Regions from separate parts of the Methylobacterium sp. WL12 genome, predicted to be linked through region 3. Evidence: riboswitches for the same ligand, from Rfam matches in the RefSeq annotation. Region 3 holds a riboswitch; each other region holds the start of a gene.
What was found. Region 3 has a riboswitch for cobalamin ahead of FV226_RS16560 (TonB-dependent receptor). Riboswitches for the same ligand answer to the same signal wherever they lie in the genome.
Positions count from the first base shown of each region.

Region 1: another riboswitch for cobalamin. It lies ahead of FV226_RS04340 (TonB-dependent siderophore receptor); the one in region 3 lies ahead of FV226_RS16560 (TonB-dependent receptor).
Region 2: another riboswitch for cobalamin. It lies ahead of FV226_RS22325 (TonB-dependent receptor); the one in region 3 lies ahead of FV226_RS16560 (TonB-dependent receptor).

Region 1 covers NZ_VRUW01000006.1:81,122-85,294, reverse strand. Annotated here, with positions in the region: gene FV226_RS04345 (phosphatase domain-containing protein) at 1-594, shown strand, start outside; cobalamin riboswitch at 684-893, shown strand; gene FV226_RS04340 (TonB-dependent siderophore receptor) at 1,188-3,401, shown strand; gene FV226_RS04335 (PepSY domain-containing protein) at 3,403-4,173, shown strand, end outside.
Region 2 covers NZ_VRUW01000083.1:11,934-16,106, forward strand. Annotated here, with positions in the region: gene FV226_RS22320 (CusA/CzcA family heavy metal efflux RND transporter) at 1-600, shown strand, start outside; cobalamin riboswitch at 652-864, shown strand; gene FV226_RS22325 (TonB-dependent receptor) at 1,012-2,964, shown strand; gene FV226_RS22330 (ABC transporter substrate-binding protein) at 3,048-3,833, shown strand; gene FV226_RS22335 (iron ABC transporter permease) at 3,830-4,173, shown strand, end outside.
Region 3 covers NZ_VRUW01000044.1:29,437-33,609, reverse strand. Annotated here, with positions in the region: gene FV226_RS16560 (TonB-dependent receptor) at 1-1,695, opposite strand, end outside; cobalamin riboswitch at 1,816-2,028, opposite strand; gene FV226_RS16555 (HoxN/HupN/NixA family nickel/cobalt transporter) at 2,126-3,190, opposite strand; gene FV226_RS16550 (hypothetical protein) at 3,197-3,538, opposite strand; gene FV226_RS16545 (TonB-dependent receptor) at 3,580-4,173, opposite strand, start outside.

The DNA.
Region 1 (4,173 bases), on a different contig from region 3:
GTCTCGCGGGCGCCGTGGGGCCTCTACGAGATGCTGTCGGAGTTCTTCAAGATCCACGGCATCCCGGTCGGCCCGATCCTGTTCCTGCGCGAATGGGGCCTGTCGTGGAAGCACCCCCTCCCCCGCCGGGCCGAGGACCACAAGCGCGCGCTGATCGTCCACATGCTGTCGCTCTATCGCGACCTGCCCTTCGTGCTGATCGGCGACAGCGGCCAGCACGACCCCGAGGTGTACGGGCGGATCGTCGCCGACCATCCCGGCCGGGTGAAGGCGGTCTACATCCGCAACGTCTCGCGCGACGCCGACCGCATCCGCGAGATCGAGGCGTTGGCCCAGGTGGTGGCGGAAGCGGGCAGCCACCTCGTCATCGCCGCCGACAGCACCGCCATCGCCCGGCACGCGGCCGGCCTCGGCCTGATCGCAACGGCCGCGGTGGCGGAGGTGGCGGACGAGCACGCGTCCGGCGGCGAGCCGACGCCGGACGCCGAGACCGCCCCGCCCGGCAACCTCGGCGCGGTGCTGGGCGGCGCCGGCGGGACGCTGCCGCCGAGCGTCGTCGTCGAGGCGCCGGCGCGGGATGGATCGCACGGCTGAGGGCGCTTGGCGGGAGGCGCTTCACGTGTCGCCGCCGGGCCACAACTCACAGTGTCGTGATTCGAGGCGTTGACTCGGCGCCTCCGCCACGGCCACTTGGCCGGGACGGTTCCCTTCGGGGATCAAAAGGGAACGCGGTGAGGACCGGGCGCGAAAGCGCTTGCCTGATGCCGCGGCTGCCCCCGCAACTGTAAGCGGCGAGCCCTCCATCAACACGTCACTGGGTCACGGCACCTGGGAAGACGATGAGGGGCAGCGACCCGCGAGCCAGGAGACCTGCCGTCAGTCGTGGTCACACGCGAAACGCGTCGGGCGGGGTGCCTCGGCGGGTGTCGAGACGCGTGCGCCCGATCGGGCGGACGCGGGGCGGCCTCGTTCGCGGTGACGTGCCACCACACGCGTCCGCACGCCCCGTCCATGCCCTTGCCAGCCGCGAGACCCGCGCCGACCGACCCCCACGCAGCCGCCCGGCCCGCGTGCGCCGACGGCCGCCTCGGGTTGCGGCGACCGCGCGATTGTAACATTGTTACATTCGCTTTAGGGGTTTGGGCAGGCAGGCCGTCGCGCCGCGCCGTCAGAGCCGCAACCGATCCATGTTCGTTTTCCGGAAATCCCCACGATCCCGCGGGCGCACGACCCGTCGCCTGCTGCTGGCCGCGACGGCGTTCGCCGCGTCCGGCCCTCCACTTGAGGCCAGCGCACAGCCGGCCGCGGGGGAGCCGTCGAGCGTCCTGCTCGACACCCTGACGGTGTCCGGCGACGGCGTCGGCCCGACCCGCGCGGCGCCGGTCGGCCTCAACCTGCGCACGCCCGATCGCGGCGCGAGCCGCCTCGGCCTCACGCCGCTGGAGACCCCCGGCAGCGTCGACATCATCTCCGGCGAGACCGCGCGCTTGCGCGGGCAGGACACGATCGCCGAGGCCGTGACGCAGAACGCCACCGGCATCACCACCATCGCCGCGCCCGGCAACGGCAACGGCGCCTTCACCAGTCGCGGGTTCTCGGGGCCGAACTCGATCCAGCAGCTCTACGACGGCACGCGACTGTTCGTCGGCGCCAACACCGTGACCTTCCCGTTCGACACCTGGAACGTCGAGCGCATCGAGGTGCTGCGCGGGCCGGCCTCGGTGCTCTACGGCGACGGGGCGATCGGCGGCGTGATCAACGTCGTGACGAAGAAGCCGACCTTCACGCCCGTCAACGTGGTGCGGGCCGGGGTCGGCTCGGACGGCATCGCGCGGCTCGCGCTCGATTCCGGCGGCCCGATCGGCGACGCGGTCGCCTACCGCCTCAACGTCAGCGGGAACCGCGCCGGCGGCTGGATGAGCCCGGAGGGCGACTTCCGCAACCTCGCGATCTCGGGCGCGCTCCTGCTGCAGGCGACGCCCGACCTCGCCTTCACCCTGAGTCACGACCTCGGCTACCAGGAGCCGGCGCGCTACTGGGGGACGCCGCTCGTCGAGGGGCGCATCTTGGACCGCATCCGGTTCAGCAACTACAACGTCCGCGACTCCAAGATCACCTGGGCGGACAACTGGACCCAGTTCAAGACCGAGTGGACGCCGAGCGCCGACGTCACAATCCGCAACACCGCCTACCGGCTGCAGAGCCGGCGCCACTGGCTCGACGTCGAGACCTACGCCTTCAACCGCACCACCGGCCTGGTCGACCGGAGCGACTACACCGAGATCTACCATCAACAGGAGCAGGTCGGGAACCGGTTCGACGCCGCGTTCAAGGGCACGCTGCTCGGCTTCCGCAACGACTTCCTGGCCGGCTTCGACGTGAACCACGTCGACTTCCGCCACACCAACAACTTCTCGACCGTGGGGTCCGGGCTCGTCACCAGCGTGCCGCTGGTCGGCTACGATCCGGGGCTGTTTCCGGTGAACGGCCGCGCGAGCCCGGCCTACGCCACCAGCACCGACCAGGCCTCGGTCTTCGCCGAGAACCGGCTGATCCTCTCGGACCGGCTGTCGTTCCTCAGCGGCGTCCGCTTCGACGCCTCGAACCTGCAACGCGAGAACCTCGTGAGCACCGCGCAGTTCGAGAAGGCCTACCAGGGGCTCGGCTACCGCTTCGGGCTGGTGTTCAACCCGACGCCGGACACCGCGCTCTACGCGCAGGTCGCCACCGCCACCGACCCGGTCAACAGCCTGATCACGCTGTCGCAGTCGCTGTCCGGCTTCAAGCTCTCCACCGGCGAGCAGGTCGAGGTCGGCGCCAAGGGCGTGTTCTGGGACGGCCGGGGCGAGTGGACGCTCGCCGGCTACCGCATCGTCAAGGACAACCTGATCTCGGCGGTGCCGGGCCAGCCGAACGTCGCGACCCAGGTCGGGCGGCAATCCTCCACCGGCGTCGAGGCCGCGTTCTCGCTGCAGGTGACGCCGCTCTGGCGGCTCGACGCCAACCTCGCCCTGCTGCGGGCTCAGTACGACGCCTTCGACCAGACGGTGGACGGCGCGACCGTCTCCTACGCCGGCAAGCAGCCGATCGACGTGCCCGAGCGCGTGGCCAACCTCTGGGTCAACTACGCCTTCGCGCCGCGCTGGGAGGCGCGGGTCGGGTTCCAGTATGTCGGCGAGGTGTTCAGCGACTTCGGCAACACCGCGCGGCGCCCGGCCTACGGCCTGGTCAACCTCGGCCTCGACCATCAGGTCACGCCGGCCTCGCGCCTGTCGTTCCGCGTCTTCAACCTGTTCGACAAGGTCTACGCGATCAGCGGCAACGCGGTGGACGGCGTCGGCACGAACTGGCTGCTCGGGCGCCCGCGCTCGGTCGAAGTCGCCTTCACGACGGCGTTCTGAGATGGCGTCCTCCGCACGCGCGTTGGCGAAGGCCGGCAAGCGCTGGCTGCATCTCGGCCACCGCTGGCTCGGCATCGCCACCGGCCTGTTCTTCGCGATGTGGTTCGCGAGCGGCGCGGTGATGATGTACGTCGCCTACCCCACGCTCACCGAGCCCGAGCGCCGCGCCGGCCTGCCCGCGATCGCCTGGGACGCGGTCCGGGTGGAGCCCGACGCGGCGCTCGCCGGCGAAGCGCGCTTTCCCCGGGGCTTAAGCCTGTCGATGCGGGGCGCCGAGCCGGTCTACCGCGTCGTCGGATGGGACGGCGCACGCCGCGCCGTCTCGGCGGTCGACGGGCGCCCGATCGGCCCGGCGACGCCCGACGAGGCGCTCGCCGTCGCGGGGCACGATCCGCGCAGCCGGCACCCGGCGTTCCGCGAGACCGTCGTCTACGACCTGTGGACGGTGCACCAGCGCTACGACGCCGCGCGCCCGCTCCACCGCATCGCGCTCGGCGACCCGGAGGGCACCGAGCTCTACGTCTCGGAGCCGACCGGCGCCGTCGTCCTCGACACCACGCGGCACGAGCGGTTCTGGAACTGGTTCGGCGCGGTCCCGCACTGGCTCTACGTCACGCCGCTGCGGGCGAAGGCCGATCTGTGGCGCATGGTGATCCTGTGGGTGTCCGGGATCGCGGTGGTCTCGGGCGTCACCGGGTTCGCGCTCGGGCTGGTGCGGCTGCGGCTCGCCCGCCGCTATCCCTCCGGCGCGGCGACGCCCTATCGCGGCCTG
Region 2 (4,173 bases), on a different contig from region 3:
TACCTCGACCGGGCGACGGCCCGGCTCAAGGTCGTGGTGCCGCTGACGCTGCTGATCGTGTTCCTGCTGCTGTACCTCAACTTCCGTCGACTGACCGAGACCCTGATCGTGATGCTGTCGCTGCCGTTCGCGCTCGTCGGCGGGGTCTGGCTGATGTGGTGGATGGGCTTCAACCTGTCGGTGGCGGTGGCCGTCGGCTTCATAGCACTGGCAGGCGTCGCGGCCGAGACCGGGGTGATCATGCTGGTCTACCTCGATCATGCGCTGGCCGAGATCCGGGCCGGATGCGACCGCGCCGGACGGGCACTCACCCGTGCCGACCTGCGGAGGGCCATCATGATCGGCGCGGTGGAGCGGGTGCGTCCGAAGATGATGACGGTGGTCGCCATCATGGCCGGGCTCCTGCCGATCCTGTGGAGCACCGGATCGGGCTCTGAGGTTATGCAGCGGATCGCGGTCCCCATGATCGGCGGCATGGTCTCGTCGACCGTCCTGACCCTCGTGGTGATCCCGGCGGTCTACGGCCTGGTGAAGGGCTGGGGACTGCCGCGGTCCGAACCGAATGCCATCGACCCCGAGGCCCGACTTGTAACGTTATGAACACACAGGGCGGAAAACCCCGAAGCGACATTGACGCTGGGCCATTCCCTCAGGTCCTGTATGTCCGACGGTTCCTCCCCGGAGGATCAAAAGGGAACGCGGTGAGGATGAGGTCCGAAAGGGCCTTCCCGAAGCCGCGGCTGCCCCCGCAACTGTAAGCGGCGAGCCCATCATCAACACGTCACTGGGTCTTCGGGCCTGGGAAGACGATGAGAGGGCGGTGACCCGCGAGCCAGGAGACCTGCCGTCAGTCGTGGTCACACGCGAAACGCATCGGGCGGGGTGTCCTGATGGGTGTCGAGGCGCCCGGCTGCCCTAACGGCAGGCAAGCGCCCAGGCCTCGTTCGCGGTGACGTGCCACAGACGTCGCCCGAGGCTTGTCCCGTGTCCTTTCCTTCCCGAACCGCGTGCTTGCGCACGCTCGCGCTCGCCTGCGCCGCCCTTTCCGGTCCCGTGCTCGCGCAACAGGCCGCCGCCCCCTTCGCCGATGTCCCGCGCGGGGCCGAGGCGGCCGTCACGCTCTCCGAGCTTTCCGTCTCCGCCACCGGCGTGCCGACGCCCGTCGACCAGGTCGGATCAAGCGTCACCGTGCTCACCGCCGCCACCCTGGAGGCCCAGCAGCGCCGCACCGTCCCGGATGCCCTCCAGCAGGTACCGGGCCTCAACGTCGTGCAGACCGGCGGCCCGGGCGGTCAGACCTCGGTGTTCATTCGCGGCTCGAACTCGAACCACGTGAAGGTGCTCATCGACGGCATCGACGCGACCGACCCGTCGAACCCGAACGGCTCCTTCGACTTCGGGCAACTCCTGACCGACGACCTCTCCCGCATCGAGGTGCTCAGGGGTCCCCAGAGCGGCCTCTATGGCAGCGACGCCATTGGAGGCGTGATCTCCTTCACGACGAAGCGTGGCGAGGGACCGGCCAGGGCCACCGCGCGGATCGAGGGCGGCTCGTTCGGTACCTTCAACCAAAGCGGCAGGATCAGCGGGTCGGAGGACGGCTTCGACTATTCGGTCTCGATCCAGCACTTCCGTGCGGCCGCGACACCGGTGACGCCGCCGAACCTCGTCCCGTTCGGCCGGGCGATCCATCCGAATTTTTACGACAACGAGACCGTCTCGGCGAAGTTCGGCTACCAGTTCACCGACACCTTCCGTATCAACTCGGTGACGCGCTTCATCAATTCTCGCCTCCTATTCACGGGCACCGACTACAGCACCTTCCCAGCCTTCCCGGCGGCGTTCCGGAGTGCCGCCGACGTGCAGCAGGTCTTCACCCGAAACGAGGCCGAATGGACGCCGTTCGCCGGCTTCCACAACCTCTTCGCCATCAACTACTCGAACCTGTTCAACAGACAGCAGGGGCCCCTCGACCCCCTTGCAACGCCGGACGCGACGACGGGCCTGGGTCAGCGCACGCGCTACGAGTACCGCGGGGACTACCAGCTCTCGCCCGGCAATCTGATCCTGTTCGGCGCGCAGCGTGACGACGAGAGCCTGTCGACCACCGACCCGAGCCCGTTCGGGGCCGGCAACCTGCGGGCGAGGAACGGCAACACGGCCGGCTACGGGGAGGTGCAGCTAACGCCCTTCGAGCGGGCGGCGTTCGTGGCCAACATCCGCCACGACGAGAATGACGCCTTCGGGCCGGCCACCACTTTCCGCGTCGCGCCGAGCTACATCCTGCCCTTCACCGAGACCCGGATCAAAGGTAGCGTCGGCACCGGCTTCAAGGCGCCGACCCTGAGCCAGCTGTTCCAGAGCTTCCCGGCCTCGAACTTCTTCGCCAACCCGAACCTCAGGCCTGAGGAGAGCCTCGGCTACGACGCCGGCATCGAGCAGCCCCTGGGGGACCGCGTCCTCGTCGGCGCGACTTACTACGCCAACGACTTCAAGAACCTCATCACCTCGAACGCGACGTTCACCTCGAACGAGAACGTCGGCCGGGCCGAATCGTACGGGGCGGAAGCCTTCGTCGCTGTCCGGTTCTCCGATACCCTTACGAGCCGGGTCGACTACACCAACACGGTGACCAAGAACGAGATCACCCACCAGGAGCTCCTGCGACGGCCCCGCCACAAGGGCAGCGCGACAGCCTTTTGGACCCCCCTCCCGGGCCTGACCGTCAGCGGGACCGTGATCGTGCTCGGCCACTTCGTCGACGGCAACCGCGACTTCTCGGTGGCCCGGCTCAAGAACCCGGGCTTTACCCTGGTCAACTTCGCGGTGAACTACGACGTCAGCGAGACGGTGAGCGTGTTTGGGCGGGTCGATAACCTATTCGACCGCCGCTACGAGAACCCCACCGGCTTCCTCGGGGCAGGCCTCGCCGTGTACGGCGGCGTCCGCCTGACCGCGTTTTGAGACCGCCGATGGCACGACGGTCCGGCTTCGCGGTCCTGACGGCGATGCTGGCGGTCAGCCAAATCTGGTCGATTGCCGCTGGGATGGCCGCCCCGGCATCCGGGGGACCCCGGCAAGTCGTCTCGATGAACCTCTGCGCGGACGAGCTAGTCCTTCGGCTTGCCGACCGCGATCAGGTCGCCGCCGTGACCTACCTCGCCCATGACCCACGCGGCTCGACCGTCGCGCGGGAGGCGACGGGCATCGCAGTGACACGCGGCCTGTCGGAGGAGATCGTCGCCCTCCGGCCCGACCTCGTCGTTGCCGGTGCCTTCACGACGCGGACCACGGTGGGCCTGCTCAAGCGCGTCGGCTTCCCCCTTCTCGAACTCGGCGTACCCAACGACTTCGAGGGGGTGCGGGCCCAGATCCGGACCGTCGCCGCGGCCCTCGGGCACCCGGCGCGCGGCGAGGCGATGGTCGCGGACCTCGACGCTCGGCTGGCCGAGGTAATGCCGGCGGCCAAACCCTTGCGGGCCCTTGTGATGCGTCCGAACGCCTTCACGGTGGCACCCGGCAGCCTTGGCGATGCGATCATCCGCGCCGCCGGCCTCGTCAACGTTGCGGCGGAACTCGGTCGCGACCGCTTCGGCCAGGTCCCGCTGGAAGCGGCGGCCTTGGCCGACGCCGACCTCATCGTCCTCGACGAGGGGGAGCCCGGCGCGCCGTCGCTGGCCGATGCCCTGCTGCATCATCCCGTCCTCGACGCGCTGCGCCGGCAGGGGCGTACCGTCTCGATTCCGAACCGGCTCTGGACCTGTCCAGGTCCGCAGGTCGCCGAGGTCGTGGCCTTACTCGCTGCGGCGGCACACCAACGGGCGGCACGATGAACGCTCCCCTCCCGCCTCCCATGCGGGTCGACCGGGCGGTCGTCGGACCCCGCGCGGTCGTCTGGATACTCGGCCTGCTTGTGCTCGTCCTGACAGTCGTGTCCATCGCGGTCGGGTATGCCCCCTTCGACGTCCTAGCGGCGGCTGGCGACCTCATCGGCGGACGGGCGACCCTCCCGGCGCTGGTGCTCTGGGAACTGCGGCTACCCCGCGCCCTGCTCGGGGCCCTCGTCGGCTTCAGCCTTGGGCTGACCGGGGCGGCGATGCAGGGCTACCTGCGCAACCCGCTCGCCGATCCCGGCATCCTCGGCATCTCCTCCGCGGCGGCCCTTGGGGCCGT
Region 3 (4,173 bases):
GTGGCGAGGCCGGCGCAGGAGCTCCTGGTTGGTGATCTCATTCTTGGTCACGGTGTTGGTGTAGTCGACCCGGCCCGAGAGCGTGTCGGTGAACCGGACCGCAACGAAGGCCTCGGCCCCGTAGGATTCGGCTCGCCCGACGTTCTCGTTCGAGGTGAAGCTGGCGTTGGTGGTGATCAGGTTCTTGAAGTCGTTGGCGTAATAGGTCGCGCCGACGAGAACGCGCTCGCCGAGCGGCTGTTCGAAGCCGGCATCGTAGCCGAGGCTCTCTTCCGGCTTGAGGTTGGGGTTGGCGAAGAAGTTGAACGCCGGGAAGCTCTGGAACAGCTGGCTCAGGGTCGGCGCCTTGAAGCCGGTGCCGACGCTGCCTTTGATCCGCGTGTCGGTGAACGGCAGGATGTAGCTCGGGGCGACGCGAAACGTGGTGGCCGGTCCGAAGGCGTCGTTCTCGTCGTGGCGGACGTTGGCGACGAAAGAGGCACGGTCGAATGGCGTCAGCTGTATCTCACCGTAGCCGGCGGTATTGCCGTTCCTGGCCCGCAGGTTGCCGGAACCGAACGGGTTCGGATCGGTGGTCGACAGGCTCTCGTCGTCACGCTGCGCGCCGAACAGAACGAGGTTGCCGGGCGAAAGCTGGTAGTCGCCGCGGTACTCGTACCGCGTGCGCTCGCCGAGGCCGGCGGTCGGGAGCGGGTTGAACGGGTCGTACGCGTTCTGGACCTGGCGGTTGTAGAGGTTCGAGTAGTTGATCGCGAAGACGTTGTGGAAACCGGCGAACGGCGTCCACTCGGCCTCGTTGCGAGTGAAGACTTGCTGCACGTCCGCCTGGCTGCGCAGGCCGCCCAGCGTCACCGGGAAGGTGCCGTAGTCGTCGCCGCTGAAGAGCAGCTTCGAGTTGATGAACCGCGTGATCGAGTTGATCCGGAACGTGTCGGTGAACTGGTAGCCGAACTTCGCCGAGACGGTCTCGTTGTCGTAGTAGTTCGGGCGGGTCGTCGCTCCTGGGGCGACGAGGTTGGGCGGCGTCACAGGCGTTGCGGCAGCCCGGAGATGCTGGATCGACACCGAGTAGTCGAAGCCGTTTTCCGACCCGCTGACCCGGCCGCTCTGGTTGAAGGTCCCGAACGAGCCGCCCTCGATCCGCGCGGTGGCCCTGGCCGGTCCCTCGCCACGCTTCGTCGTGAAGGAGATCGCGCCTCCGATGGCGTCGCTGCCGTAGAGGCCGCTCTGGGGACCCCTGAGCACCTCGATGCGGGAGAGGTCGTCGGTCAGGAGCTGCCCGAAGTCGAAGGAGCCGTTCGGGTTCGAAGGGTCGGTCGCGTCGATGCCGTCGATAAGCACCTTCACGTGGTTCGAGTTCGAGCCGCGGATGAACACCGAGGTCTGGCCCCCGGGTCCACCGGTCTGCACGACGTTGAGGCCCGGCACCTGCTGGAGGGCATCCGGGACGGTGCGGCGCTGCTGGGCCTCCAGCGTAGCGGCGGTGAGCACCGTCACGCTCGATCCGACCTGGTCGACGGGCGTCGGTACGCCGGTGGCGGAAACGGAAAGCTCGGAGAGCGTGACGGCCGCCTCGGCCCCGCGCGGGACGTCGGCGAAGGGGGCGGCGGTCTGCTGCGCGAGCACAGGACCGGGAAGGGAGGCGCAGGCGAGCGCGAGCGTGCGCAGGCACGCGGATCGGGAGGGGAAGGACACGGGACAAGCCTCGGGCGACGTCTGTGGCACGTCACCGCGAACGAGGCCCGGGCGCTTGCCTGCCGTTAGGACAGCCGAACGCCTCGACACCCATCAGGACACCCCGCCCGATGTGTTTCGCGTGTGACCACGACTGACGGCAGGTCTCCTGGCTCGCGGGTCACCGCCCTCTCATCGTCTTCCCAGGTGCCGAGGCACCCAGTGACGTGTTGATGATGGGCTCGCCGCTTACAGTTGCGGGGGCAGCCGCGGCTTCGGACCTGTCCTTTCGGACCTCATCCTCACCGCGTTCCCTTTTGATCCCCGAAGGGAACCGTCGGGCTTAAGCTAGGCTGTAACGCTTCCTTGCGTCAACATTCGGAAACAGGTTGTTCCAGCATGTGAGGTTTTAGACAAGCCGGGCGCTGGCTTGAGAGACTTCCGGAGACGATCACGGAACGTCCGCCGGTCTGACATCGATTCGGTCGAACTTGCCGAGGCGATAGATGAGGAACGACAGAAGCCACGCAGTCGCGAAAAGGCCCACGATGCCGAACCCGAGGACTCCGGAATTGTCGCTAATCGCGGCCAGCCGCTGCCAGAACCAGCCCTGAAGGTTGAGCTTGTCCGCCAGCAGGTTCAGCGCCTCTAGCGTTCCGATGACCAGCGCGACCGCCACCGAGACCAGGGTGATGGTGAGGTTGTAGAACAGCTTCCTGATGGGCTGGACGTAGGCCCAGCTGTAGGCGCCGAGCATCAGCACACCATCGGTTGCGTCGACAAGGGCCATTCCCGCGGTGAACAAGGCCGGGAAGACCAGGATCACCCAGAGGTCGGCACCCTTGCTCGCCTGAGAGGCCGACAGCCCGAAGAGGCTCACTTCCGTGGCGGTGTCGAAGCCGAGCGCGAAGAGCAGGCCCAGCGGGTACATGTGCCAGGAGCGCGTCACGAGGCGGAACAAGGGCCGTAGGATGCGGGCCAGAACGCCCTGGTTGGCGAGCAGCACGTCGAAGTCGGCTTCGACGTAACGGCTTGTGCGACGCATCTGGCGAAACGCGCGCCAAACGCCCGCGAGGACGACGAGGTTGACCAAGCCGATCAGGATCAGGAAAGCCGCGGAGACACCGGTTCCGATCAGGCCGCCGATTTCACGGTAGCCTTCCGAAGCCGTGATCAGGCTGGTCGCAGCAAGCGCCACCGCGGCGGCGGCGGCGACCACGACCGTGGAATGCCCCAGCGCGAACCAGAAGCCGACCAAGACCGGTCGTTGGCCCGCCTGCATCAGCTTACGGGTGACGTTATCTATTGCGGCGATGTGGTCGGGATCGACCGCATGGCGCAGCCCGAAGACGTAGGCCAGCAGCGCGGTCGAAAGCAGCGCAGGCTGCCCTGCGAACAGGCTGTAGGCCCAGAGCCAGACCGCGACATTGGCGGCAATCAAGACGAGGTAGAGCAGGCCGATACGCCGCCGCACGACGCGGGATGCGTTGCCGTTGGATAGGACGCTATTTTCCATGCAACCTCATCCACCCGAACCAAGCGCCCCGTGGCGGCGAGGCTCGGCCTTCCTGCTCATCCGCCCGTCAGGACGATGTGCCTTCGTGTCGACGCTCAATCGACGCAGAAGCCTCTGCGCGTCCGCCGATGTCCAGATCACCCCGCCGCGCGGTTTTCGCACGGCGCGGCGCGTCAACTCGGTTGCGACGGCCCGGGCGGTACGCCCCTGATCGTGGATGATGGCGTCAAGCAAAGGCTCGATGCCAGCGAGGTAGCGCTGCGACCGTGCCGTCGCGGCGCGACGCCCGGCATCGCCGCAGCGCTTTGAGCGAACGGCATCGACGGGGGACACCAACTTCACCGACATTCGCAGCTCCCGCGATACATCGTACGTGCCGGCGCCCAGCATCAGAATCGCCCGGCCAGCGTCAGTCGCACGGCAGTCGGCTCCACGGGGTGGAAGTGTTTGTCGGCGACGCCGTCCGCCCCTTCGCCGGGCAGGCGCGAGACGTAGTAGTAGGTGATCTGGTCCGACTTGGCGTTGGTGAGGTTCAATACGTCAAGCGACAGGCTCAAGCCGTTGTCGAAATTGTAGCCGACGCGGCCGTTGAGGAGCGCCGTCGGCTTCGAGCGCACGGAATTGTCCTCGATCAGCGGGCGCGGGCCGAAGTAGCGCAGCCGCATCGACCCGAACCAGCCGAGGCCCTCGCCGAAGGTGAACCCGGCCGACGCGATCGTGGTCGGCGCCTCGGGGATGCGGTTGCCGACTGTGTTCACGTCCGAGAAGCGGGCGTTGGTGACGGTGAGGTCGCCCTCCAGCTTCAGCCAGGGCGTCACCGCATAGCGGTTGGTCCACTCGACGCCGAAGCGGCGGCTCGGGCGGCTCGGCTCCGTGGTGCCGGTGTCGCCCTGGAACAGGTTCTCCGACGCGAAGTCGAGGCGGAACAGCGCGACCGCCGTCTCCAGCCCGGCGATGCTGCGGTTGCGGATGCCGACCTCGTA